4 regions of the Desulfitobacterium metallireducens DSM 15288 genome follow, and region 2 is predicted to be linked to each of the others. Evidence: riboswitches for the same ligand, from Rfam matches in the RefSeq annotation. Region 2 holds a riboswitch; each other region holds the start of a gene.

Evidence for each region. Region 2 has a riboswitch for cobalamin ahead of DESME_RS03685 (bifunctional cobalt-precorrin-7 (C(5))-methyltransferase/cobalt-precorrin-6B (C(15))-methyltransferase). Riboswitches for the same ligand answer to the same signal wherever they lie in the genome.
Region 1: another riboswitch for cobalamin. It lies ahead of DESME_RS13490 (ABC transporter ATP-binding protein); the one in region 2 lies ahead of DESME_RS03685 (bifunctional cobalt-precorrin-7 (C(5))-methyltransferase/cobalt-precorrin-6B (C(15))-methyltransferase).
Region 3: another riboswitch for cobalamin. It lies ahead of DESME_RS05415 (precorrin-6A/cobalt-precorrin-6A reductase); the one in region 2 lies ahead of DESME_RS03685 (bifunctional cobalt-precorrin-7 (C(5))-methyltransferase/cobalt-precorrin-6B (C(15))-methyltransferase).
Region 4: another riboswitch for cobalamin. It lies ahead of cobT (nicotinate-nucleotide--dimethylbenzimidazole phosphoribosyltransferase); the one in region 2 lies ahead of DESME_RS03685 (bifunctional cobalt-precorrin-7 (C(5))-methyltransferase/cobalt-precorrin-6B (C(15))-methyltransferase).

The regions. Positions count from the first base shown of each region.
Region 1 covers NZ_CP007032.1:2,775,848-2,781,757, forward strand. The annotation lists gene DESME_RS15460 (polysaccharide deacetylase family protein) at 1-410, shown strand, start outside; gene DESME_RS13480 (DUF1646 family protein) at 427-1,458, opposite strand; gene DESME_RS13485 (acetate uptake transporter family protein) at 1,621-2,217, opposite strand; cobalamin riboswitch at 2,468-2,641, shown strand; gene DESME_RS13490 (ABC transporter ATP-binding protein) at 2,761-4,281, shown strand; gene DESME_RS13495 (energy-coupling factor transporter transmembrane component T family protein) at 4,268-5,005, shown strand; gene DESME_RS13500 (hypothetical protein) at 5,038-5,568, shown strand; gene DESME_RS13505 (ferritin) at 5,653-5,910, shown strand, end outside.
Region 2 covers NZ_CP007032.1:765,141-771,050, reverse strand. The annotation lists gene DESME_RS03700 (cobalt-precorrin 5A hydrolase) at 1-635, opposite strand, end outside; gene cobM (precorrin-4 C(11)-methyltransferase) at 632-1,411, opposite strand; gene cobI (precorrin-2 C(20)-methyltransferase) at 1,443-2,138, opposite strand; gene DESME_RS03685 (bifunctional cobalt-precorrin-7 (C(5))-methyltransferase/cobalt-precorrin-6B (C(15))-methyltransferase) at 2,203-3,438, opposite strand; cobalamin riboswitch at 3,579-3,756, opposite strand; gene cbiD (cobalt-precorrin-5B (C(1))-methyltransferase CbiD) at 3,827-4,924, opposite strand; gene DESME_RS15565 (YmaF family protein) at 5,139-5,465, shown strand; gene DESME_RS03675 (MerR family transcriptional regulator) at 5,647-5,910, shown strand, end outside.
Region 3 covers NZ_CP007032.1:1,115,072-1,120,981, reverse strand. The annotation lists gene DESME_RS05440 (MerR family transcriptional regulator) at 1-24, opposite strand, end outside; gene DESME_RS05435 (energy-coupling factor ABC transporter ATP-binding protein) at 51-911, opposite strand; gene cbiQ (cobalt ECF transporter T component CbiQ) at 904-1,692, opposite strand; gene DESME_RS05425 (energy-coupling factor ABC transporter substrate-binding protein) at 1,685-1,984, opposite strand; gene DESME_RS05420 (energy-coupling factor ABC transporter permease) at 1,984-2,748, opposite strand; gene DESME_RS05415 (precorrin-6A/cobalt-precorrin-6A reductase) at 2,777-3,511, opposite strand; cobalamin riboswitch at 3,631-3,818, opposite strand; gene DESME_RS05410 (NifB/NifX family molybdenum-iron cluster-binding protein) at 3,906-4,262, opposite strand; gene DESME_RS05405 (class I SAM-dependent methyltransferase) at 4,581-5,156, opposite strand; gene DESME_RS05400 (ATP-binding protein) at 5,574-5,910, opposite strand, start outside.
Region 4 covers NZ_CP007032.1:1,740,361-1,746,270, forward strand. The annotation lists gene DESME_RS08320 (ATP-binding protein) at 1-1,363, opposite strand, end outside; gene DESME_RS08325 (hypothetical protein) at 1,531-1,767, opposite strand; cobalamin riboswitch at 1,954-2,128, shown strand; gene cobT (nicotinate-nucleotide--dimethylbenzimidazole phosphoribosyltransferase) at 2,239-3,369, shown strand; gene cobU (bifunctional adenosylcobinamide kinase/adenosylcobinamide-phosphate guanylyltransferase) at 3,650-4,264, shown strand; gene cobS (adenosylcobinamide-GDP ribazoletransferase) at 4,267-5,043, shown strand; gene DESME_RS08345 (sensor domain-containing diguanylate cyclase) at 5,146-5,910, opposite strand, start outside.

The DNA of each region.
Region 1 (5,910 bases), 1.2 Mb from region 2:
TCCCCGGAACCGTCTTTATGGTATCAAGCTATATTGACGGAGAAGGTTTTTTAACCTCCGATCAGCTCCAACAATTGCAAGCTGCGGGATGGACAATCGGTGGTCATTCAGAGAATCATACCAATTTATCAGAAGTCAGCGCTGAAACTACAACAGAAGAGTTAAAAAATTCGCGTGCCATCCTCGAAAGCCTTCTGGGATACCCTCTCAAATACATCGCCTATCCCTTTGGGGGATACGATTCTCATGTAATGAAACTGACTCAAGAGGATGGTTATCTAGCAGGCTTCACAACTGCCCGAGGCTGGGCTGACCCAGAATCCAATCCGTATGCGCTCCAACGAATTTATTGTTATGCCAACATGGGAATTCCCGAACTTGAACGTCGCATAACAAATCCTCAATACTAAGGTTTGCCTTAGTCCCTTATATCAGATAAAAAATAATCCCATAAAAAGCGACCATAATCACAAGTCCGACAGGAACACCCAACCTTGCCCACTCTTTACTCTGGATATTCAATTTACTCGCCGCAATAATATTAGGAATATTCCCCGGAATGAGCATACCGCCACTGATTAAGAGTCCGAGCAAAATAGCCATAATCTGATCAAGAGACATCTTATCACTGATCTCCGCTGCCGCTAAAGTCGCATTATCTAAAATAGCCGAAATCATATTAATCCAGTACAGAATCTGACTGGGTAAACCCAGAATAAATCGATCGATGATCGGTTTGAGCCCTGTCCCCAAAAAGGTTAAAGCCATCACAAAAAGGTAGATTTTCAAGGCACGTAAAACGACTTCTTTGTAGCTTTCCTCTTCTTGTAAACTTTCTAAACCCAAAGGCTCCTGTTCCGTACGAATGAAAAAGGCAGCAAACAGACCCAGCGCGATAATCGCCGGAACGATGAGTTCTCCAAAATTACGGAATAAGTACCAGAAGTCGGCATGAAGTTTGGAAATGACGATTGTCGCTAGCGGTTCTCCAATCGGCGTTAAAGCAGCCCCTAAGCCAATCGCAAAACAACTAATAATCACGAGAGCAACTTCACTGGTGCGATCCAACTTCAGATTGTTGACAATTTCGACCAAAAGCAAAGCCGCAATAATCGCCGTAATTACACTTGACATCAATCCTAAGATAAGGACGATTAAAAACATCAATAACCGTGCTGGTACATGGCGTTGAACGCTTTGGATCATATGATTGATCTTTGTTTTAAAGATTTTAAAAATTATACCGAAACCAAGAACTGCGGCCGTAATCATAATCGGTTCTTCCAAGGCCTTCTTGAATAATTCCAGCGTCATTTGCTGTGAGATCAGAACGGACAAAAGACCCATCACAAATAGAAAAAATTCCAGGTTCTGCTCCACTTTTTTTATGGTAAACGGCAAAACCAAAACAAGTAAGATAATCAGTCCCAATCCGCCATACATAAGATTTTCTGCCAAAAACAACCTCTCCTATACATCATTCATCTACTGAAAACCCCTCTTCAGCACACCCTAATTATATCACTTAATTCTGAATTTGCTGTACATAAAAATCCACCTAAAAATGCCAAAAAAGTCCCTGCCTGATGGTTTTAACATCGGGCAGGGACTTTTTCTATACTATTTTATCCATGGACCCGTAATAGGTAGAATCGTTTTCCCATAGGCAGTATTGAGAACCATTGCCGAAGAGAGATAAATTCCTAAGATGCCCGTCATGAGCAACGCATAAGCTGCAATAGGTTTGAAGCTTCCACCGAGTAAGCCTATATCCATCAAAGCAATGAAAATAATGCCTATTTCTAAAACAACTACCGCTGTAGCCATAATGCTGGTGCCCTTGAAGTAAGCAGGACACCATAACAGAAGAACTAAGGCAAGACATAACCATGCCCATCCATCAACATGAGTATCGAGAGGAATTGCCCATTGGTTAGCGGCAGCAAAATATTTAATAAAAAATTCAATTGAACCCGTCAACATGAAGAACGCAGAGAAAAATGTAAAAACATTACCCCCAGTGCTGTTTCCTTCTTTAAGTTCAATAATTCCAACGACAATCTGAATAAAAAAGCCACCTAACAGCCAGGCCCCCATCAAGGGTAAGGCCCCTACCGTTACTTTACCGCTTAATAGTGCGTAAAAGATAAAACATGCTACAGCAAGCGCTACGAGACCTGCAGGTGCAGGATTTGCCCATTCCTTTTTCTCTGACATTTAAACGTCCTCCTTCTCATGCCTCTCCATTAACTAATCTCGTTTTTCTAAAGGGATTATTCAGGGGAAGTATTCAAGTGAGTTTGATAATCACCTCCTTCTTATATGTCAGTCGCCTCTAGGATGGGCGAATATAAATACATAATATATTTAATTTTCTAAATTTTCAATACTTTATAGTTGCCTTTGAAAATTTTTTAATAAATGATCTATTGACAAAATTTACAAATCAATTTAATATGGTCTCAATTGAACATCATATTTAATAGGTGCCCGCAAGGGACAATAGGGAACCAGGTTGAATTCCTGGACGGACCCACCACTGTAATTAGATGATGAAAATGTGCATTAGCCACTGGGATAACCGGGAAGGCGTACATCGGAGTCTATAAGTCAGGAGACCTGCCTATAAAATATCGCCAAAAGGACAATGGTAAAGTTCTAGCTTTTTGATTAAGCTAGAACTTTTTTATATTCTAACTATCTTTTATCTTTTATACTTCTATCTCTTATCTTCTATCTTACTTTTTGAGGTGTATTGCTATGAAAACGATTGCCAAAATCAAGATCGAAAAACTCATATTTCCGCAGGCAGAAAAACCAGCTCTCCAAAACATCGATTTGGAAATATATCAAGGAGATTTCCTCGTCATTACCGGCGATGTTGCCTCAGGAAAATCGGTCTTACTGCACTCCATTACAGGGGCCATCCCGCATTTTCATAACGCGGAGTTAACCGGTAAAATCACCCTCCTCGGTCAAGATGTCAAGGACCTCCCCCTCAACAAAATGTCCGATTATGTTGGCTATATGATGCAAGAACCACAGAATCAATTGATTAGTCAGGAGGTCTATGACGACGTAGCCTTCGGTCTTGGCAACCTGGAAATTCCCCTTGAGCAGATCAACAAAACGGTAAAACGTACTTTGGAATTTGTAGGTCTAGCAGGTTATGAAAGGAGACAGACCGCATCTCTTTCCGGCGGGCAGGCCCAACGTGTCGTTTTAGCCAGTGTTTTAGCCCTCCAGGCACCGCTTTTGATTCTTGACCAACCAACCGCCGAGCTCGATCCTCAGGGTCGCTTCGAGCTTTATCAGCGACTGAGTCTCTTAAATAAAACCCAGAAGCTCACGATTATTCTGGTCATGGATCGAATCGAGGAAGTCCTTAACTATGCCAACAGAGTCTTATATCTTCAAGACGGTGAAATTATCAAACAGTATTCGCCTGAATCATATTACCAAGATCAAATCCTCCATCGAGAAGGAAAATTACAATCTATCTCTGCCAACGCTAGCAGTACTGCCAGTACTCCCACCCCGCAACGCGTCGGCCCTCCAGATATAATTGCTCAAATGAACCATGTCTCCTACCATTACAAAGACAATTTATTAGGTTGTAAAGACCTCAATCTAAAAATTCATAAGGGTGATTTTTTAGCGGTCATTGGTTTAAACGGTTCAGGGAAATCAACCTTAGCTAAATTACTGGTCGGTCTGTTAAAGCCTTCTCAGGGTGAGCTTAAACGGTTTACTCAGAACGCTGGCTTCCTCTTTCAAAACCCCGACTTTCAAATCTTTGCCAGTACATTGGAAGAAGAGGTTGGATTTTCACTCAAGTTAAGAGGTGAAGCTCAGGAAATAAGGGATCAAAAAATTGAGGAGTCTCTAGAATTTTTGGGGCTGCTAAAGTATAAAAAAATGCATCCCCAACGCTTAAGCCGAGGTCAGCGCCAGCTTTTAGCCCTCACCTCTGTTCTCGTCAGCGATCCAGATTTCATCATCGCTGATGAACCGACTTCGGGTCTTGACGAAAACCAGGGCTATCGGATTATGGACAAACTCTTCGATTTATCCCAAAAAGGCAAAACCATACTATTAATTACTCATGATTTGAGCATGGCTAGCACGTATTCTAACCGCTTAGTGGCGATGCATAACCATAGACTTCAACTCGATATTGCAACACGTGATCTTGACGAACATCTTGCTGAACTTCAAGCGATAGGCCTGAATTTTCATCCGCTTATTTCCTTCAAGGAGGCTCAGAATGGAACTTTCTAAGCTCGATCCCCGGACAAAGCTGCTTTGGTATGCTCTCCTGATCTATTTCTCACTGAGCAGTGGAACCCTTGTTCAGTTAGGCCTTGTTTTCGGGGTCTGCCTTACCGCTTCTCTTCTCATAACCGGTTCTTTAAAACAGTATAAAGTCATGATTGGCATCCTGTTGCTCTTGGGATTTCAGACTCTGATTCTTCAGTTGATCTTCTGCCGGGAAGGCGAAATCATCTACCAATGGGGACTCATTACAATCTACAGCGAAGCCGTACCCCTTGCAATCACCGGCCTACTCAAGGCCTCGATTATTGTTTTTGCCAGTATGCAATTTTTCACGTCATCCTCACCTCAAGACTTTACCTTAATGCTGATGAAATTCAAAATCCCCTATCGCTTTGCTATGCTGGTGGGACTGGGCGCCCGGTTCATCCCCCTCATGAAAGAAGAATATGTGTCCATAATCGATAGCCAGCGAACTCGCGGTCTTCCCATGAACAGTGTTTGGGACAAGATCAGAGCCCTTATTCCAACCTTCCTGCCTTTTTTATATCGCGCCGTCCGACGCTCGACAGAAACGGCTCTAGCCATGGAGCTAAGGGGCTATGGACGGAGCAAAAACCGAACCTTTTCTTCCAGTATAGCGATTAAACCTTACGATATCGCCTTAATCATAAGCATGATATTGGTAATTACCCTCGACCTCGTAAATAGGGTATTTCCATTAATATAAATGATTCACCAAAATCTAAGGAGGAAAATTCAATGGAGAAAAAATTATTGAGAACAGACACTAGAGCCTTAGTTGGCTCCGTCATCGTCGGGATCGTCTTCCTGATTTCAATGCAGGTCACAGGACGGATCGACGGTATTTTAGACCCGACCCTCTTACTTTTAAATGGAACTGCTTGGTCTTTCTTTACCGGCCTCATCATTTTAATGTATAAACAACCAGCGGGTATTATTGCTGGATTATTGGAAGCCATTGTCGCCATGGCAACGGCCTATTCCCCACTCGCCTTTTTCTTCCTCTTCGCTAATACCATTGGCTCCATTTCTTACTCCTTAATTGAACGAAAGCTTTCCATGGAGAAATTAAGTCACCATATATTAGCTCAGATCGGATGTAATGTAACGGGTAACTTGTGCGTGATGGTCGGGTTGATTTATGTCATTCATCTGGACTGGAAGGTCGCTCTATTTAGTTCAGCATTAACCACCCTTGTTGCCACTATAGTTGCCGGCATCCTGACTCTAAAAGTCTACTCAGCCTTGCAAAAATCCGCCTTAATTTAGTTGTTTGGGGGTCGTTATTTGTTGATCAGACTTGACATGTCCTTTCCCGTATGCCATTTTTATTATAAAAGGAGTGTGATTTAAATGGTCCAAGAGAAAGTACAAGAAGCTCTAGTTCAACAGCTAAACAAAGAATTATATTCCGCCTACTTTTATCTCGGCATGGTCACTTATTTTTCAAATCTTAATCTCGAAGGTTTTGCCCACTATTTCCGTGTTCAAGTTCAGGAAGAACGGGATCATGCCCTTGGATTTTTCAATTACCTCTTAAAGACAAATAACCCCATCCAACTCCCTGCAATTGCACAGCCCCCGCAGAATTTTGAGAGCCCCTTACATGTA
Region 2 (5,910 bases):
ACAAAAATATAATGTTCATCCTTCTTTAACGTATGCTCTAATGACAAACCGATCTCTAACCAAACCTTAAGACATCCTGTATCTAAAAGGCAACGATTAGCATGTTTCAAGCCGCTTACAGGCTTAACCGCCCATCCCAGTCTCCGTGCATATTCATCAGGGGCAATCAAGCCCTGAACATCAGTTGCTGTCGTAATCACCGGTTTCGCCTTAATCTGATCAGCAAGCGCTTTGGCCCAAGCATTAGCCCCTCCAAGATGACCAGAGAGCAAAGAAATCACAAACTGGCCCTTCTCGTCCAGGACAAGGACTGCTGGATCACGATCTTTGCTTTGGATTAAAGGCGCAATCTGCCGAACCACAATTCCCGTTGCCATAACAAAAATCAGCAAAACCGATTTCTTCCATAATTCCGGTAAAATATCTGCCAGTCGTTCAAACGTGTGGGGCTCTTCAGCTTCTAGAAGGCAATCCGGTTTAGAAGTTAGGCATTTCTGATGAATCCATAATTCCATCATCTCCGGGCTAACCTCATATTCCTGAAAACTCCTCATAATTTTCTCGCCCATAGTCCATGCCTGATTCGTAAGGACAATCACAGCAATTGGACCCCTCAAGTTTTCACCGAGCTTCATGACTTCTGACCAAGCCGGTATTCATGGCTGAATTCTGGGTCATAGAGTTTGGATCTCAAGCCTTGGTGAGAATTAAGGAAGTCTCCCACCAAAATTTGAGCCTGTTTTCGAATTCCTGCTTGCTTAACTTTCTCTTCGATCGTTGCCAAGGTTCCAATAACTTTTTGTTCATCCTCCCAGCTTGCCCGGTAAACTACTGCAACAGGTGTTTCGGGAGCATAGCCTGTTAATAATTCCTGAACCACACGGCTCATATCTTGCACACTGAGGAAAATCGCCATACTTGCCTGATGTTTAGCAAGCTCTGCTAAGCTTTCTTTTTCGGGTACAGGCGTGCGCCCCGCCAAACGGGTGAGTATCACGGTCTGACTGACTTCAGGAAGCGTAAACTCTCTTTTTACCGAAGCTGCTGCTGCGAAAACTGAGCTCACTCCAGGAATCACGGAATAAGAAATTCCCCGTTGCTCAAGAGGTTCCATCTGCTCCTGAATCGCTCCGTAAACACTCGGATCCCCCGTATGAAGTCTTACCACGGTTTCTCCGTGCTCTACTCCTTCAATCATGATGCGCAGGGTATCTTCTAAAGTTAAGCCTGCACTATCGTATAACGGAATTCCTTCCCGACAATAATTCAAAATCACTGGATTGACGAGAGAGCCTGCATAGATTACCCGATCCGCTGTTTCAAGAACTCTCTTGCCTTTAAGCGTTAGCAGTTCAGGATCACCAGGTCCTGCTCCTACAAAAATGACTTGACCTTTATTACGCTCAACCACACTATCCCCTCCAATGCAAATTTTCTGGATATCACACTGACCTGTTAATCAACACAAGACTTAAATAATCGACTTTTCCTGCTTCCTCCTGCTCAGTGAGTTCACGAATTTCTTCACCAGCTTGTCCTACTCGAGTTGCCAAAACTGCCTTTCCCCCACTTTCGTGGAGATCCTTCAGGACCTCTGGCAGATTGCGTGAAACCTTCATTACCACCAGATTCGGAATTTCGGGATATTTATCAACCCCTTCAATCCCTGGCAAAACAAGAAGCGGTTCATCTCCGGTAGCTAGCGGCTGATTCACTTTAGCCGCTGCAGCAGCCATAGCCATGATTCCCGGAACAGTTTCAATTTGCTCTGAAGGCAGTTCTTCTTTTAAAAGGTTTAAAAGGTAGGTGTATGTACTATAGAAAGAGGGGTCCCCTAAAGTCAAAAAAGCAACCGATTTTCCAGAATGCAGAGCATATAAAATTTGTGTAGCCGCATTTCGCCAAGCTACCTGGAGAATTGCTTCATCTGACGTCATTGGCATTTCTAATTCCATCAGTTGAATATCCGACGGACAGTGCCCTTTAGCAATCTCCCAGGCCACACTCTCCCGATCCATCCGGGATTTTGGCACAGCAACAACGTCAACCTGTTTAAGCACTTCAACCGCTTTTACCGTGATCAGTTGAGGATCGCCTGGTCCAACTCCAATTCCGTAAAATTTACCTTCTATTGTCATATATTTCTCTCCTTCCATTTGTTACATGCTGAGATATCTTAGAGACGTTCAGCCATACGCTTGCTTACTCTAATTGCCTTTTCCTTGCGTTCAAAATAAAGACAGGATTCATGGCTTGAGCCATATGAAAATCCTTAATCCCCTTCCAGCGGACTGCCTGAATTGAGATCACATCAATCTCCTCAAAATCCTGCTGTTGGAGTAGCTCCAACCCCCGCCCCACAGTCTCCAGGGTAACTGCCGTTAAAACAACTCTTCCACCAGATCGCAGTGGCGCCTTTTCTAAAATTTCTTTGAGTTGGCCATGACTTCCTCCAATCAAACACACGTCAACTTGAGGAACTTTTTCAAAGGCCTGAGGAGCTGTACCCCGGACGAGTTGTAAGTTGGGAATCCCAAATTTCGTTTGATTTAACAAAATAAGTTCTTGAGCTTCATTATCTTCTTCTACGGCAAAAACCCATCCTCGCCGTGCTAACTGAGCTGCCTCAATACTTAAACTACCCGTCCCTGCTCCCACATCTAAGACCTTATCATTCTCCTGAATCTTAGCTTTAGCAAGAACCTGAACCCGAATTTCCTCTTTTGTTAAAGGTACTTTACCACGAATAAACTCTTCATCAGGAATTCCCAAGCCCGCATTTTCCAAAGTTTGAGTGTTCTCTAGATTGTCTCCTTCTTTTAATGAAGGAGGATAGAGAAGGACGATTGCATGATTATACGTTTTTTTCTCTTGTGCCAGCATTTGTGCGTCAGTGGTAACCCATTCCTCTTCTGGATAACTTAGAAGATTTCCCAATGATATTTTTAAATTTATCCCATATCCATCATAATAGGCAGCAACTTTCTGAGGGGTATTTTCTCCACCTGTTAATATGGCTAAAGGCTTTTGAAACGTTAATGGCAAACGGTTCAGTGGCCTACCATGAACGCTGTGTAATTCAGCTTCTTGCCATGGCAAACCAGCTCGTGCAAAGGCAAACTGCATGGAGCTTATTCCGGGATAAACGCTAATCTCCGTTTTGGGAAACTCACGCTTTAACATTGGAAGAAAGCTATAAAATCCAGGATCTCCTGACACCAAAACACCCACTTGCTTCTTTTCAGTTAAAGCCAAGCGTATTTCTTGGATAGTCTCACTCAATTTTCCAGACAAAATGATGCAATCACCCGGGAAATTAGGAAAAAGTTCGAGTGCACGCTTTCCTCCAAATAATACTTCGCAGGATGCAACAATTTGGTCAATTACAGGCGGTAACCATTCCCTGCTCCCCGGTCCGATCCCAATGACTTTTATCATTCCACAACCTCCGCTATGTTGTAAATTCTTCCCTATATCTGAATATTCTAACATAATGTAAAATAAAAAAGATGAGTCTCGACCGACTCATCATGGTTTATTTGCTTGCGCATACTAAACTCATCCCCTATCGCTCGTAGGTTAAGTAAATGCTCAAGGCAGGTCTCCTGGCTTCAAGTCGATGCTCCCTTCCCCTTCCCAGTTTCCCAGTGGGTATATCGAAAGGAACTCCTTGTTTCACAGTGGCGGGACCGCGCCGGAATTACACCGGCTTCCCTTTTCATCCTCCGAAGAGGAACCTTGATTTCTAATTATTCATTTCATTCTTGTCTCTGATAATTCTAGAGATATTGCCAAAATCCCTTTAATTAGATTAAAAAGCTTAAAATTAAAATTCATATTCGTGGGGCCACTGCCATTTTGACTGAATCCATTGTTGGGCTGTATCGTCCCATCCAATGAAACTTCCATCTAATAAAGTAAGCACCGTTCCCACCTTCACCTTTTCCTGAACATGTTCCATTGCACGCCGGCTCACTAAAGCGGCAATTTCATGGATTAGATCTTGTTCACCCAAGGAAATTAGCTCTGTTGCCGCTCCTTCTGCTGTAGGAAATTCAGCGATACTCCTTAACTGCTCCAAAGAGATCCCATGAAGTGCAGCATGAGCCACTAAAATCTCCATTCGTGCATCTGCGACATGGTTATGAGTATGAAAAATTCCTCCCGCAACTTTTAAAAGCTTCCCGATATGGCCTAATAAAATCACATTCTTAATTTTGCGATAAGCAGCTTCCTCCAAAATAAAGCCGACGAAATTACTCATCTGAATTACAGCTTCTGCTGGTATTTTTAATTTCTCAGTTGCTGTCCTAAATCCATAATGACCCGGTGTCAAAATGATCGTTTGATGTCCATAAGCGATCGCTTGATCCAGTTCCGGTAAAATCGAATTCTTAAAAGCCTCTTCTGACATAGGCCGAACAATTCCCGTAGTTCCTAAAATAGAGATTCCCCCAACAATACCTAGTCTTGGATTTAAGGTATGCTGAGCTATGCGCTCACCCTCAGGCGCTTCGATAATCACTTCAATTTCTTCTTCAGGAAATACCTCACGGATGGCTTTTCGAATCATCTGTTGAGGAACCGGATTGATCGCACTTTCGCCAGTTGGTACTTGGAGCCCTTTTTTAGTAACAATGCCGACTCCTTTACCCCCACGAATGTGAATTTCTCCTTGATTAGACAGAACCCGTACTTTAGCTTGAATCTCTAAGCCATGGGTTACATCAGGATCATCCCCAGCATCTTTTATAATCCCAGCATTACCCCAAACACTTTCTTTTTCCACCCATTTAAGAGGAAGATTTAAGCGTTCTCCACTCGGCAACGGGATTTCAACAGTTATTTGTTTTAGTTCATTTTTAAGTTGAAGGCAAGCAGCCTTTGCCGCACCGGCAGCACAGCTTCCTGTGGTATACCCCATCCGCCATTCATGAGAATCCTTATCTTTATGACTCAAACTCTTCCTTCCGCCTTCCTCTAAAGAATAAGTCTCTTTCTTATTTTATACTCTATTATTTTAGGAGAAGTTCGGCAAATTTACTCCATCTTCCTTCACGATATTTAAAAGATCTGCCAAGTTTCACCCTTGTACTTAAATATGCATAAGCTATGAATATGAAGGCGAGGTGAATCTAATGGTTTCGTCTGACTATCATATTCATTCTTTTGGAGCACGCACATCCTGTGCTAACGGTCATATTCACTGGATGTGCGGAGTAACTGGGCCTAGTGTTTCAATGGGTCCTTCTCATGTTCATTACTACGATGGAATAACTTCCTTCGATCAGGGTCATGTCCACTGCTTTAGAGGCTGTACCGGACCAAGTATACCTTACCCTGGGGGCGGGCACGTTCATTCTATGAATGGATGTACGAGTATCGATCATTATCATTCACACCATTACGGGTCTTATACAGGGAACGAGGAATCTTCAAGGTTATTCCAAAGTAAAGTACTCTAAATTCGTTAAACTCATTAGAAAGCTAAATTTCAACTCGTAAAAACTAGGACAATGCTAAGCTTCCGACTGGCATAAGTCCTAGTTGTTCTTATGGAAATGAATATTTTATTTAGGCAATTATTTTCCTCTTTACCTTGACGCAGCGTGAAGGTGTATAGTCATCTTGTCAGGAGGTCATCACATGGAATACACAGTACAAAAGTTAGCACAGATAGCAGGTATCAGCACTCGTACCTTACGGTATTATGATGAAATTGGAATTCTCAAACCGGCAAGAATCAGCTCGTCAGGGTATCGCATTTATGGCCAAGCTGAAATCAATCGATTACAACAGGTCCTATTTTATCGAGAGCTGGGTGTGAATTTAGACAACATCAAAAATATCGTAACCGCACCTTCCTTTGACAGCACAAAGGCGCTGGTAGAACACCGTGAGAAGCTTCTT
Region 3 (5,910 bases), 350 kb from region 2:
TACCCCTTTTTCTTCATCTAACATAAAATCACCACACGCTCTATCCTTGTTCAGAAGTGTCTGAATACATTATAACACGGCCGAGCCAGGCTTTCATATAATTCCTCTTTATTTCTAGGTAAACAAGTACTCGACGGTAATAACCCCAAACGAATAAATTCATCATGAGTTTCTACTAGCCAAGGCCGATTAAGATCAGCACTACTGATCACTTCTTGTTGGCAAAACACCTCTTCTGGCTTTCCATCCGTAAGCACCTGTCCTTGTTTCATAACAAATATTCGATCAGCCCAAGAATACGCCAAATCCACATCGTGCGTAGAAATAATGATTGTCTTCCCTTGTTGACTCAGTTCATCAAGGAGTTGCATGAATTCTCGGGCATGCCTAGGATCCAGCCAGGCTGTTGGCTCATCAAAAATGATCACTTCAGGTTCCATTGCCAAGATATCGGCGATGGAGACCCTTTTCTTTTGTCCAAAGCTCAGTATATGTGTCGGCCTATCAATGAGGTCGCTAATTTCTGTGGCTCGAAGAGCCTTCTCTACACAGTTGCGCACTTCAGCCTCTGACAAACCTAAGTTCATCGGGCCAAAAGAAACTTCCTGTAGGACACTCGCAGAAAACAATTGATTATCCGGATCTTGAAAAACGATACCAATCTTGCGACGTAATTCCATGATCTCATCTTTTTTATAAGAAAGTTTCCGGCCATGAAAACGGATACATCCTCTTTCTGGTTGAAGAATAGCATTAAAATGTAAAAACAACGTCGATTTCCCTGCTCCGTTTGAGCCAAGCACTGCTATTTTTTCGCCACAGCGCACCACCATATTGACTTTTCTTAACGCTTTTGTTCCGTCAGTATACGTGTATTCTATATCTTCTGCTTCTAAAATCGTTTCAACCAAAAAGCTTGCCTCCTCCAATGTAGAAATTGAGCAAAATCAGAGAAACTTCGATAATGCTGATAATTATATAATTACGCACCGAGCATGGAAATTCTTTCTCTAAAACCCTGATGTCCCCTTGATAACAGCGGGCCTCCAGAGCAGTCGCAAGCGCCTGAGAACGTTGAAAAGATTTTATTAATAAAGCATAAAATAACTGACTCGTTGAACGAAAAGAGCTGTTCCAATTCACATATCCTAGCCGTGAACTCTGTGAAGTCCGAATCGTTGCAGCCGAATCCAATAGAACGAAGATCAACCTGTAAATAAGACTCATCAATTCAAGGAAAAGAGCAGGCACCTTTAGTTTACGAAGTACGGAAGTAATTTCAAGCATCGGTGTCGTGAGAGCAAGGAAATAGAGACAAGAAACAGAACCTAGCGATTTGCTCAAAAGCAGAACAGCCTTGTCTAAATCTGTAGCTGTAACCCCTATAAGAATATCGCCTACAACAAAATGATACAAGAAACCTTCAGCATGATCGGAGATTGAAATCGCCAGGGTGAGTTCCCCCATTACTAAAAATGCAATGGGGATCAGCATCAAATGTCCAAAGAACTTAGCAGGAATATCCGCCTTAAAGATAATTAATCCAGCCATTAAAGTCAAAGCCATTATTGGTGTATAGATTGAGGTTGAAATTAAACAGACAACCATGGTCGCCATAGCCAAAAAAGATTTCTCAGCAGGATGAATTGTTAAAAGTTTGTTCGCATAAACATATTGATCAATATTAATCATGATAAGCTTCTTCATGAGACTTCTTATGTTGCCCTTTTTTATAACCCAGATAGAAGCAAACAATTCCACTCCCCATTGCCGCTTGCAGTGCAAACAAGAATGACTCAACCTCACCACTCGACGGCGTATAAATTGAATTAAACCAAGGCTTGTAATTAGGCTCAATACTCATGATGGCATCTGTAGCTTGACTATCTGCTCCTGTGAATTCTCCTTTAACCATGAATAATGGGATAGCCACTAAGACAACAACGAGAACTATCAATAAAATATTTTTCATAATAGATTTCATTATTTCACCTCAAGTTCTAAATCTTTTGGGGTGCTGAAAATCGCAAGTTGCTTTAACTCCTTACTACTGTATTTAGTCAAGAGATTAAATACTAAGACTGTAAGCAAACCCTCACTAACCGCCAGAGGAATCTGAGTTACAGCAAAAATGCCCATAAATTTAGTGGCCGAAGCCATTACACCGCCCTGAGTAGATGGAAAAGCAAAAGCTAACTGGAGAGAAGTCGTTATATAAGTACCAAGATCACCCAAAGCTGTGGCTAAGAAAACACAAATGCTTCTTGAAACGCCCAACTTTTGAAGGCCTCTATAGATCCCATAAGAAACAAAAGGTCCAACTATTGCCATGGAAAAGGTGTTCGCTCCGAGTGTAGTCAAGCCGCCATGAGCTAAGAGAACAGCCTGAAAGATTAAAACGATTACCCCGAGCACACTCATTGCAGCAGGTCCAAAAAGAATAGCTCCTAAGCCTACACCTGTTGGGTGTGAACTACTGCCCGTGACTGATGGAATTTTCAAGGCCGAAAGAACGAAAGCAAAGGCCCCTGCCATCGCCAGCAGCATTTTAAGGTTAGCATTATCTTTCACCGTTTTGTTGATCGAACGTAACCCCGCCATCAGAAAAGGGAGAATGACAATCCACCAGAATGCAGCCCACTTCATGGGCAAAAATCCTTCAGCGATATGCATGGCATAGGCGTTATCAGGAAAGAGGGCAAATACGGATAAACAGTAAACTAAGGCAAGTAATATGCTTTTTTTCATTCTGATAACCTCCTCATTTTCTATTCCCTTAGGTAGATTCCGCTTGTTGATACTTATCTACCCAATCCAGTAATTCATTAACATTATTCATGGTCAATCCTCCGCTTATTTTGGTCTTCCTTAGAAGTACAACTTTTAACCCCAGTTCTAAGGCAGCTAATATTTTGGTATCCGTCCCACCGGCAGAACCACTATCTCGTGTTAAAATGATATCTGCTCCATAAGACTTAAATAATACCCGATTTAGCTCTTTTGAGAAGGGACCTTGGATCGCAACAATATTTTTAGGGTGGATGCCCATATCCTGGCATTTCTGTACGATGCGCCCTTCAGGAAGAACACGCACAACGAAACGAACATGGCTGGCAAAAGAACTATTCACCATACTTTCGAGTTGATGGCTCCCTGTCGTCGCAAAAATCGTAACCGGTCGACCTTTCGCTTGGTAAAGTGTCTCGACGCATTGTTCCAAATGAAGCAAGGCTTCCTCCCAATTATGTACTGAAGAAATTAAGGAGTTGGTCGGAAGCTGAGTCTCAGGTCTTTCCAGCCGCAGAAAGGGGATTCCTTGGTGTTCGCACCATTTACCCAACGAGGTAAACTTAGCACCACAGGAAGGATGGCTGGCATCAAGAATGGCCGTAGGTATTTGCGTACTAGACTTCTCTGACCAGGTTTGAATTCGTTTATACTCAATCCTCTTGTTATTAAGATGTTCACTGATCTCACGTGCTGCAGCCGTTTCTCCCAAAAGAATGAACATTCGTGTTTACCTCCAATAAAAAAAACCCTTCACCAACAGAAGGGTTCAGAGTTCATAACTAGTATCCGGTACGAAAACCGCAGACACAAGCATTCACCTTCCTAACATCCCGTAGGTAGTCGTAATGTTTGGTATGAGCAGGTCTCCTGGCTCAAGATCTTCATCAACTTACGTCTTCCCAGGTATATCCCCAGTGACACTATGTAAGTTAACTCCCTCTTACAGTGGCGGGTACCGCGTTAGCTTGCACTAACTTCCCTTTTAAATTTTTCCCTCAGGAAAAATCACTCATGTCCAGATATTTAATTCTTACTAATTATAGCATCAAAAAAGATTGTTTGTATAGATTTTTCTGAAAGATATTCTCAATCTTTACTTTACCTGGTTCTTATTCTTAATGGTGTTCGTGTTCATGTTCATGACAGACAGACCCGGTACTCACAAGATTCCCCTTGGCATACGAATTCGCCACATCAACCACATTTCCCGAAGCTCCTGTAACTACTTCCAGACCTACAGCATTAAGACCATTGATCATACCCCCACCAATACCTCCGCAGACGAGGACATTTACCCCATCACGTTTAAACATACTTGCAAGTCCTTCATGTTGATGCTGCAGGCCAGTAGCGCTGAGAACCTCTACTTTACGCGCTTCATTTCCTTCGATTTCAAAGACTGTGAATGCTAAAGCTCTGCCGAAATGGGCATCTAAAACCTCACCATTAGTTGGAATTGCTATTTTTTTCATTGTGAAACCCTCCAATTTTATTTTGTTCTTATTATTTATTTTCAATGACTAGTTTCCCCCGTGTGCATCCCCCTCAAGTCCTCAACCTTCAAGGACTTTGACTTCTGCAACATCATTTTTTAGGGTCCCCTTTTGTCACTAATATGAATTGATAAAACTATAGCCATCTTCTATTGCTTCTTTACCTCCATCCGCTTTTAATCTAATTAAATATTCTGGTTGAAATGTGTTCAATATTCTTATTGAAGTTTACAAGGTAAAAAGCGAATCATCATGCTTTATTACCACAAAAGATATTATATCTAGCTCTAAAATCTCTTATTTTTTTACAGCAACTAGGCCATAAAATGCTTCGGTAAAATGGTGTTCCTGATTGACTTCAAAATCGGTCATCATCAAAAGCTCCTCGACTTCTTCTAAACTGAGACGGTGGTTAAGCGGCGGGCCCATCTCAGTCGGCTTTTTCTCCCAATCTATGATGGCTATTCTCCCAGCAGGTTTCAGAATTCGACGGGCTTCCTGAAGAAATCGTTCCTTGTTTTCAATCTCATGAAGAACTGTAACCAAAAGCGCAAAACTTACTGATTCAGAAGAAAGTTTAAAATTATACTCTTCACTTTTTATCGGAATGACATTGGAAAGCTCTTCCTCCCTCATCCTTTTTTCAACCTCAGCGAGCATTTCTACTGATGTATCCAACGCATAAATTATATTCAATGAATCAACGATTTTAGCTGCTGGAATCGCAAAAAATCCAATTCCACAACCAATATCAGCTACACTATCTTCAGCAACTAGCCCTAATCTTTGTAAGGTTTGCACTGGGGGTATGGCCTTTATTCGCCATTCGGCTTTAAGTTTATCTTTATGAGCTGGATCAAATTTATGACTCATTATTACCTCCTAGCAAGACGATAGTCCTGACCCTTTAATATAAAAGCCGCGATTTAAGAAAAAGTTAGAATAATCAATAATAGCATTATCAATATACTCTTCAATGGAGGAAATATATGCCACTCTAATTCCTTTACATTCAACAACTTTATCGCTTTCTTGATTTAACTCATCCAGAGTTAAGCTAAAATTAGGACCGCCTCAGCCAAATCCCCCGAAAGAAACCCTTATCACCGTATTTTGTGAATTTGGTTTTTTCGCGATAAGTTCTTTAAGCTTTTTCGCAGCCTTTTCAGTGACGCTGATCATCTGTTTATTTCACCCGTTTCCCGTATTTATCTTATTTCATCATTATTACCCGCAGGGGGTATATACGAATATCATAACTTTTACCCTTGTCTGTGTCAAATCCATACACTAATCTGCACAAATATTTAAAGGAAGTTGTACTGTAACGGTTGTACCTTTCCCCTCTTCACTGGTCATGAATACCTGACCCTGATGAAGCTGAACTAAGTGTTTAGCAATAGCCAACCCAAGTCCTGTGCCCTTACTTTGACGCGACTTATCTGCTTTATAAAAGCGATCCCACACATAAGGCAGTTCTTCTTGAGGAATTCCATAACCTTGATCCTTAATCTTGACTTGGAGTGTACTATCTTTTATTACGTTTAGTTCAACTGTTATCACTGTTGAAGTATGAGAATATTTCACCGCATTGTCAATAAAAATCACGAATAATTGTCTTAAACGA
Region 4 (5,910 bases), 980 kb from region 2:
CTGAACGCGCATTATGCATCATGACCCAGCGGAGGGCTTGCTGGCGAAGTTGCGCTTTTTCGAGTGCTAATCCTTCCTGCACAGCCAATTCTTCCACAATCCGCAAGAATTCCTCCTGGTCTGGTGAGGGGAACGTAATCGTGATCCCGAAACGATCCGCTAACGAAAGTTTTTCATCCATAGTATCACGGACATTAATCTCATCGCCTTGACGCTCGGAGAAGTTTTCACGGATAAGATGGCGACGATTCGAGGTCGCGTAAATAAGAACATTATCAGGACGCTTTTCCAAGCCTCCCTCTAAAACGGTCTTCAACGATTTATAGGCTAACTCCGTTTCCTCAAACGAAAGATCATCGATAAAGAGAATAAACTTTTGAGGTTGAGGCGCGAGAAAACGAATAATCAAAGGAAAGTCGGTTAAATCTTGCTTGGAAAGTTCCACTAATCTTAGCCCCTGATCACAATATTCCTGAAGAAGAGCCTTGACGAGAGATGATTTACCCGTTCCCCTGTTTCCATAAAGAATTACATTGTTGGCTGGGTATCTTGAAAGGAAGAAATTCGTGTTTTCTAAAAGAATGCCCTGTTCTCGCTCTTGGCCGATTAACTGTTCTTTTCGGATTGGATCTGGAGTTACCGTAACGAGAAGTTTAGCATTCCCGTCCCATTTAAAGGCCAATCCTGTTGCCATTAGACCGGAGCCAATTTTTTGATAGAAAGAGGCTAACTCTTGAACCGCCTTTTCGTCATCGTCTGCGCGTAAAACTGCTTTAACTTCATTACGCATTTTTTCTAAAAACTGTCCTGCACGGCTAGGATCCTGATGAATCTCACCTACTTGGGGAGCCCATAAAGGCCATTGTTCCATCCTTCCGAGCCACTCTACCCCTGAGTTAGTTCCCAATTCAGCTTCTATATCCATTCTTCCACAAACCATTCGTTGTAGTTGTTCTGGTTGAAGAGAAGCGATCTTCTGGACTGCCTTTACATCATGAATAACGAGATTTTTAAGTCCGAGATCTAAACTTCCCCACGCTTTAAAACCAGCTTGACGCGAAAAAACATTGTCCGCTTCTAGGACAAGATCCCATAAATATTCCGGCCAATTCTCTTCAGTTGCTAGTGCACAAAATGTATGATAGTTTCGATAAACTTGACCCCAATCAACCTTCTCTTGAGTTAATGAAGTGAATACGTTCTGTAAGCTCTTTACGACTGGATCTTCACGCAGTGATCTATAAATGATTAAACCCTCTAATAGATAAGCGTATTTTTGGGTTTGTGCTGTCCCATTTAAGCATCTATCCTTTAAATCCTCATATTTCAATGTTTCCGATTGTCTCAATTCTCCCCGTTTCATATATATAAACTCCTTCGATTAAAGTGTTGTAGTACAATGCCACCCCACTCTATTTTTTACTAGCTGTATTATATCATAGATTTATGTTTCTTACCTTACTCAATTCACAATTTTCCACGCATGATAAAAAGGGTGAGCTTACTCACCCTCCGGTTCCATTTTGCTTTTCAATTGAGAACATCAATCACAGCTTTAGCCTTCTTCACCATATCAACAAGTGAACCGCGCGTAGAATCCGTTTCATCATCCGCCGTATGCTCTTCACCAAGTCTTGGACTACGAACAGTTATACAAATTCCATCTGGTGAAGCCACTTCCAGCAAGTCTAAAAGATTAATGACAGCTCCTCCTGGAATATTAATGCGTATTAAGCTTCCCGGTAATTTCGTACATTCTTCGCTCATTAAATCTCCCCCTTTATTACCCTTACAGTGAAATATTCCTGGACCAAGTGCTCAATTTCATCTCACTTCTCCGTTCTACTATAGACTATGTTAGATTTGGACAATGGTTACAAGCTCCTGTATCATCTATTAGACCCATATTTTATACTTGACTTTTTCCGAATCTTTGGTAATCTTAAGGTAAATTTAATTGTATTATTCTTAGGTGCCCCTCACGGGGAGAATAGGGAAACCGGTGTTAATCCGGTGCGGACCCACCACTGTAAAGATGAGCCCTCGCTAATCCACTGGCATTTGCTGGGAAGGAGCGTCAGGGTGCTTGAGTCTAAGCCAGGAGACCTGCCTAAGAAGAAAAGTCTTTCCGGGGTATTGGAAAGCGGCGGCGATGACGGAAAAGTCCCGACCACAATAAAAATTGTGGCGGGACTTTATTTTTTACAAAAAATAAAAACTAAATGGAGGAGATTTAAAATGACAACAAAAAGGACGAGTAGGAATTTTCATGGTCTAAACAATAATCTCAAAGAAGCGGACGAACAAGCCCTTGAGTCCGCCTTAAAAGAGCTTACGAGTGGAATTGAAAAGCTCGATCAGGAATCTATCTCAGCCATGCAACAACGCTTAGATGTAAAAATTAAACCTACCAGAAGCCTAGGCGTCTTAGAGGATATTGGCCAACAACTTGCGGGAATCTTCCGCACCTCACAACCGAAAATTGAAGGAAAAGCTGTCCTCCTCATGGGCGGAGATCATGGTGTTGTAACAGAAGGAGTCAGTGCTGCTCCCCAAGAAGTGACTGCTCAAATGTTCTATAGTTACCTCGAAGGAGGTGCAGGTATCAATGTCCTTGCCGAATACGGTGGCGCTAAAGTCATCGCAACTGACATCGGAATTGCTGCCCCCTTAGACCCCCCCGAACTGATGGTCAATCGCGTTAAGAATGGGACCAATAATATAGCTGAAGGCCCTGCTATGACCCGTCAAGAAGCACTACTCGCGCTGCTTACTGGTGCACAGATTGCAGCTAAAACAGTCGACTCTGGCGTCAATCTCTTAGCAACGGGTGAAGTAGGTATCGGCAATACCACTCCGAGTGCTGCCCTAGTCTCAGTCTTTACCGGCCACTCCGTGGAAGAAGTGACCGGGCGCGGCACAGGAGTCAGCGATGAGGCCCTAAAACATAAACAAGATGTCATTAAACGAGCCATCGAAGTCAATCAACCTGACCCCTCTGACCCTATTGATACCCTCTCCAAAATTGGAGGCCTTGAAATTGCCGCCCTAACTGGAGCGATTCTCGAAGCTGCTTATCAACATATCCCCATCATCCTTGATGGCATTATCTCCTCAGCTGCTGCACTTACAGCTGCACAACTTGCCCCCATCTCTGCCCGCTATATGATCTCCTCTCATAACTCAGAAGAACAGGGCCACCGTTTAGCCCTAAAACAACTCGGCCTCCAACCTCGACTTGATTTCCACATGAGACTTGGTGAAGGAACAGGCGCCGCCCTCATGTTTCCAATGGTAGAAGCTGCCCTCAAAATCGCTGATGAAATGGCAACCTTCGAATCAGCTGGCGTCACCACAGGAGACTTTTAATCTAATACTTCGCTTAATAACTGATACAACACAAAAATAATGATAAAGAGCTGACCTCAGAATCAACATTGCTAACGAGGTCAGCTCTCCATCGATAAGTACGCTTTAATAGTTCTAAGTAAAAACCAAGATAAAGGAAAAGACTACTAAGAACAAAAAGCAGGTGAAATAGAAATTTAAAAGAATATTTATACTCATAAAACTTCAAGCACCTCGGCCGGATAGAGGGTGCACTCGGAAGTGGAGATGATAACCCAACCTAAGGAGGCAGAACACTCTAATGTCTAACTTCATACTTATCACCGGCGGAGCACGCAGCGGTAAAAGCACCTTTGCTGAACAACTCGCTGCCCACCCCGGTCGACCCGTTATCTATATTGCTACAGCGCAAGTCTTCGATAAGGAAATGGCATGGCGAGTCCAAAAACACCAACAGCAACGCCCCAGCAACTGGGAACTCATTGAAGAACCGTTCGATATTCCTTCAGTGTTGGAAGGAATCCGCAGTGAAAATGCAGTTATCCTGCTGGATTGCGTGACAATCTGGCTTTCTAATCTCATGCTTAAGTCCTTGAGCTCTTCTTCAGATTCCCATTACCCCGATACCTTAACTCCCGAAGCAGAGGAAAAAATACTCGACCAAGTTCGAAAAGCTGCAACCCTGGCCCAGGAAATAACTCCGCAGGTCATTATGGTAACAAATGAAGTGGGACAAGGAATCGTCCCTGATAATCCGATGTCCCGCTCTTACCGGGATTTAGCAGGACGAGGCAACCAGCTACTTGCTCACAAAGCTGATAAAGTCTTCTGGGTCGTTTCAGGTTACCCCCTTGAAGTTAAACAATCAGGGCAGGAACTTCTAGATTCTTTAAAACCACGACAGGAGCATCATTAATTATGCGTGGATTTATAATTGCTGCAACCTTTTTGACACGCCTCCCTTTCCCCGCACCAACAGACGTCTCCCAAGAAGAATTTACTGCTAGTCAGCGTTATTATCCGATCGTCGGTCTGCTGCTTGGCGTTATTTTGAGCTTAAGTGCTCTCCTTTTGCTAAACTTTTATCCCCCCCTTGTTGTTGCTACTGCCTTGATTATTGAAGAATTAATTTTAACAGGCGGCATTCATATGGATGGCTTCATGGATAGCATGGATGCCCTCTGGTCAGCTCGGACCCCTGAAAAAATGCTTGAAATCATGAAAGACAGCCGAGTTGGATCGTTTGGTGCTTTAAGCGCAAGCGCCCTTCTCCTCCTCAAATTCACACTCGTAGCAGGACTTCTTCAAGAAAGCGTTCCCCTCGTGTCCTTTTCCACTCATTTTGCACCTATTTTAACCCTACTTATCATGCCGATACTATCACGTTGGGTTTTTATGTTTGGAATTCTCTTTTATCCCTATGCTCGCGAAGAAGGACTCGGGCAAGGGTTTCACGAAAGTTCACTTCAAAAGCCCTTATTTTTTACTATAGAAGGCTTAATATGCTTGGCTCTGACCGTTTATCTTTTAGGTTTGGCTGGTTTGATTGGTTTTCTCTTCTCCATTCTCTTTATTTACTACTTTTCAAAGAAAGTCGCACGCCTTTTGGGCGGATTAACCGGAGATCTATACGGGGCCAGCATTGAACTCTCAGAGATACTTTTTTTAATCGGCGTAATCCCCTTCTTTAGGTAAACCTAGATCTAATATTTCAGCTATCTAAGTTCAAAATAATGAGTAAAGAAGCCGTTATCTTGAGCTCCTCAACAATGAGGAACTTCAAAATAACGGCTTCTTTTAATGAAAAACGATCTGCCCTTTGCCCATATTTTTTCCAATATAAAGACGTTGATCTGCCAGACGGTACAATTCTTCGTAATTCCGCCCTTCCGCAGGAAATTCAACGACACCAATACTTACGTCAAGCCCAAACTGTTTAAGACCAAGGTTTCCTTTCATTCGTTCAATAACCTTCCGGGCTTCCGGTGAGAAGTGCAAATCCGTCAAAACAACCGTAAATTCATCTCCTCCAGTCCTAGAAACAATATCAGATTCTCGAACAGAAGCACACAGATTTTGAGCTAACGTCTTTAAGGCCAAATCTCCTGCAGGGTGACCTTGGGTATCATTGAGACGCTTAAAGAAATCAAGATCAAGAATCAAAAGCAAGAAAGAAGATTGGCGGCGAAGTGTTCCTGCCATTTCCTCACGAATCCGATGATCAAACCCTTGACGGTTCAATATTCCAGTAAGTCGATCCGTAGAGGCTAGATGGGATAACTCATCGCGCTGGCGAATCGCATCTAAGGCAACTCCAACATCTCGAACATAAGCTGATACAATCTCCTGACGTTGTTCTGTCACCCATTCTAAATCATCCATTAACCAAAGTTCACCCATAAGCCCGCTATGGTTGACAATCGGTTGGATAAGAATCTTACGCCAGTGCTCAGGATTATCCCCAACCTCCAAGAAATGTGACACCGCATGTGGATTGGTAAAACGATCATACTTATCTCGTTCCATTTGTTTCCATACCCAATCTTTCCATGCCCATTCTGC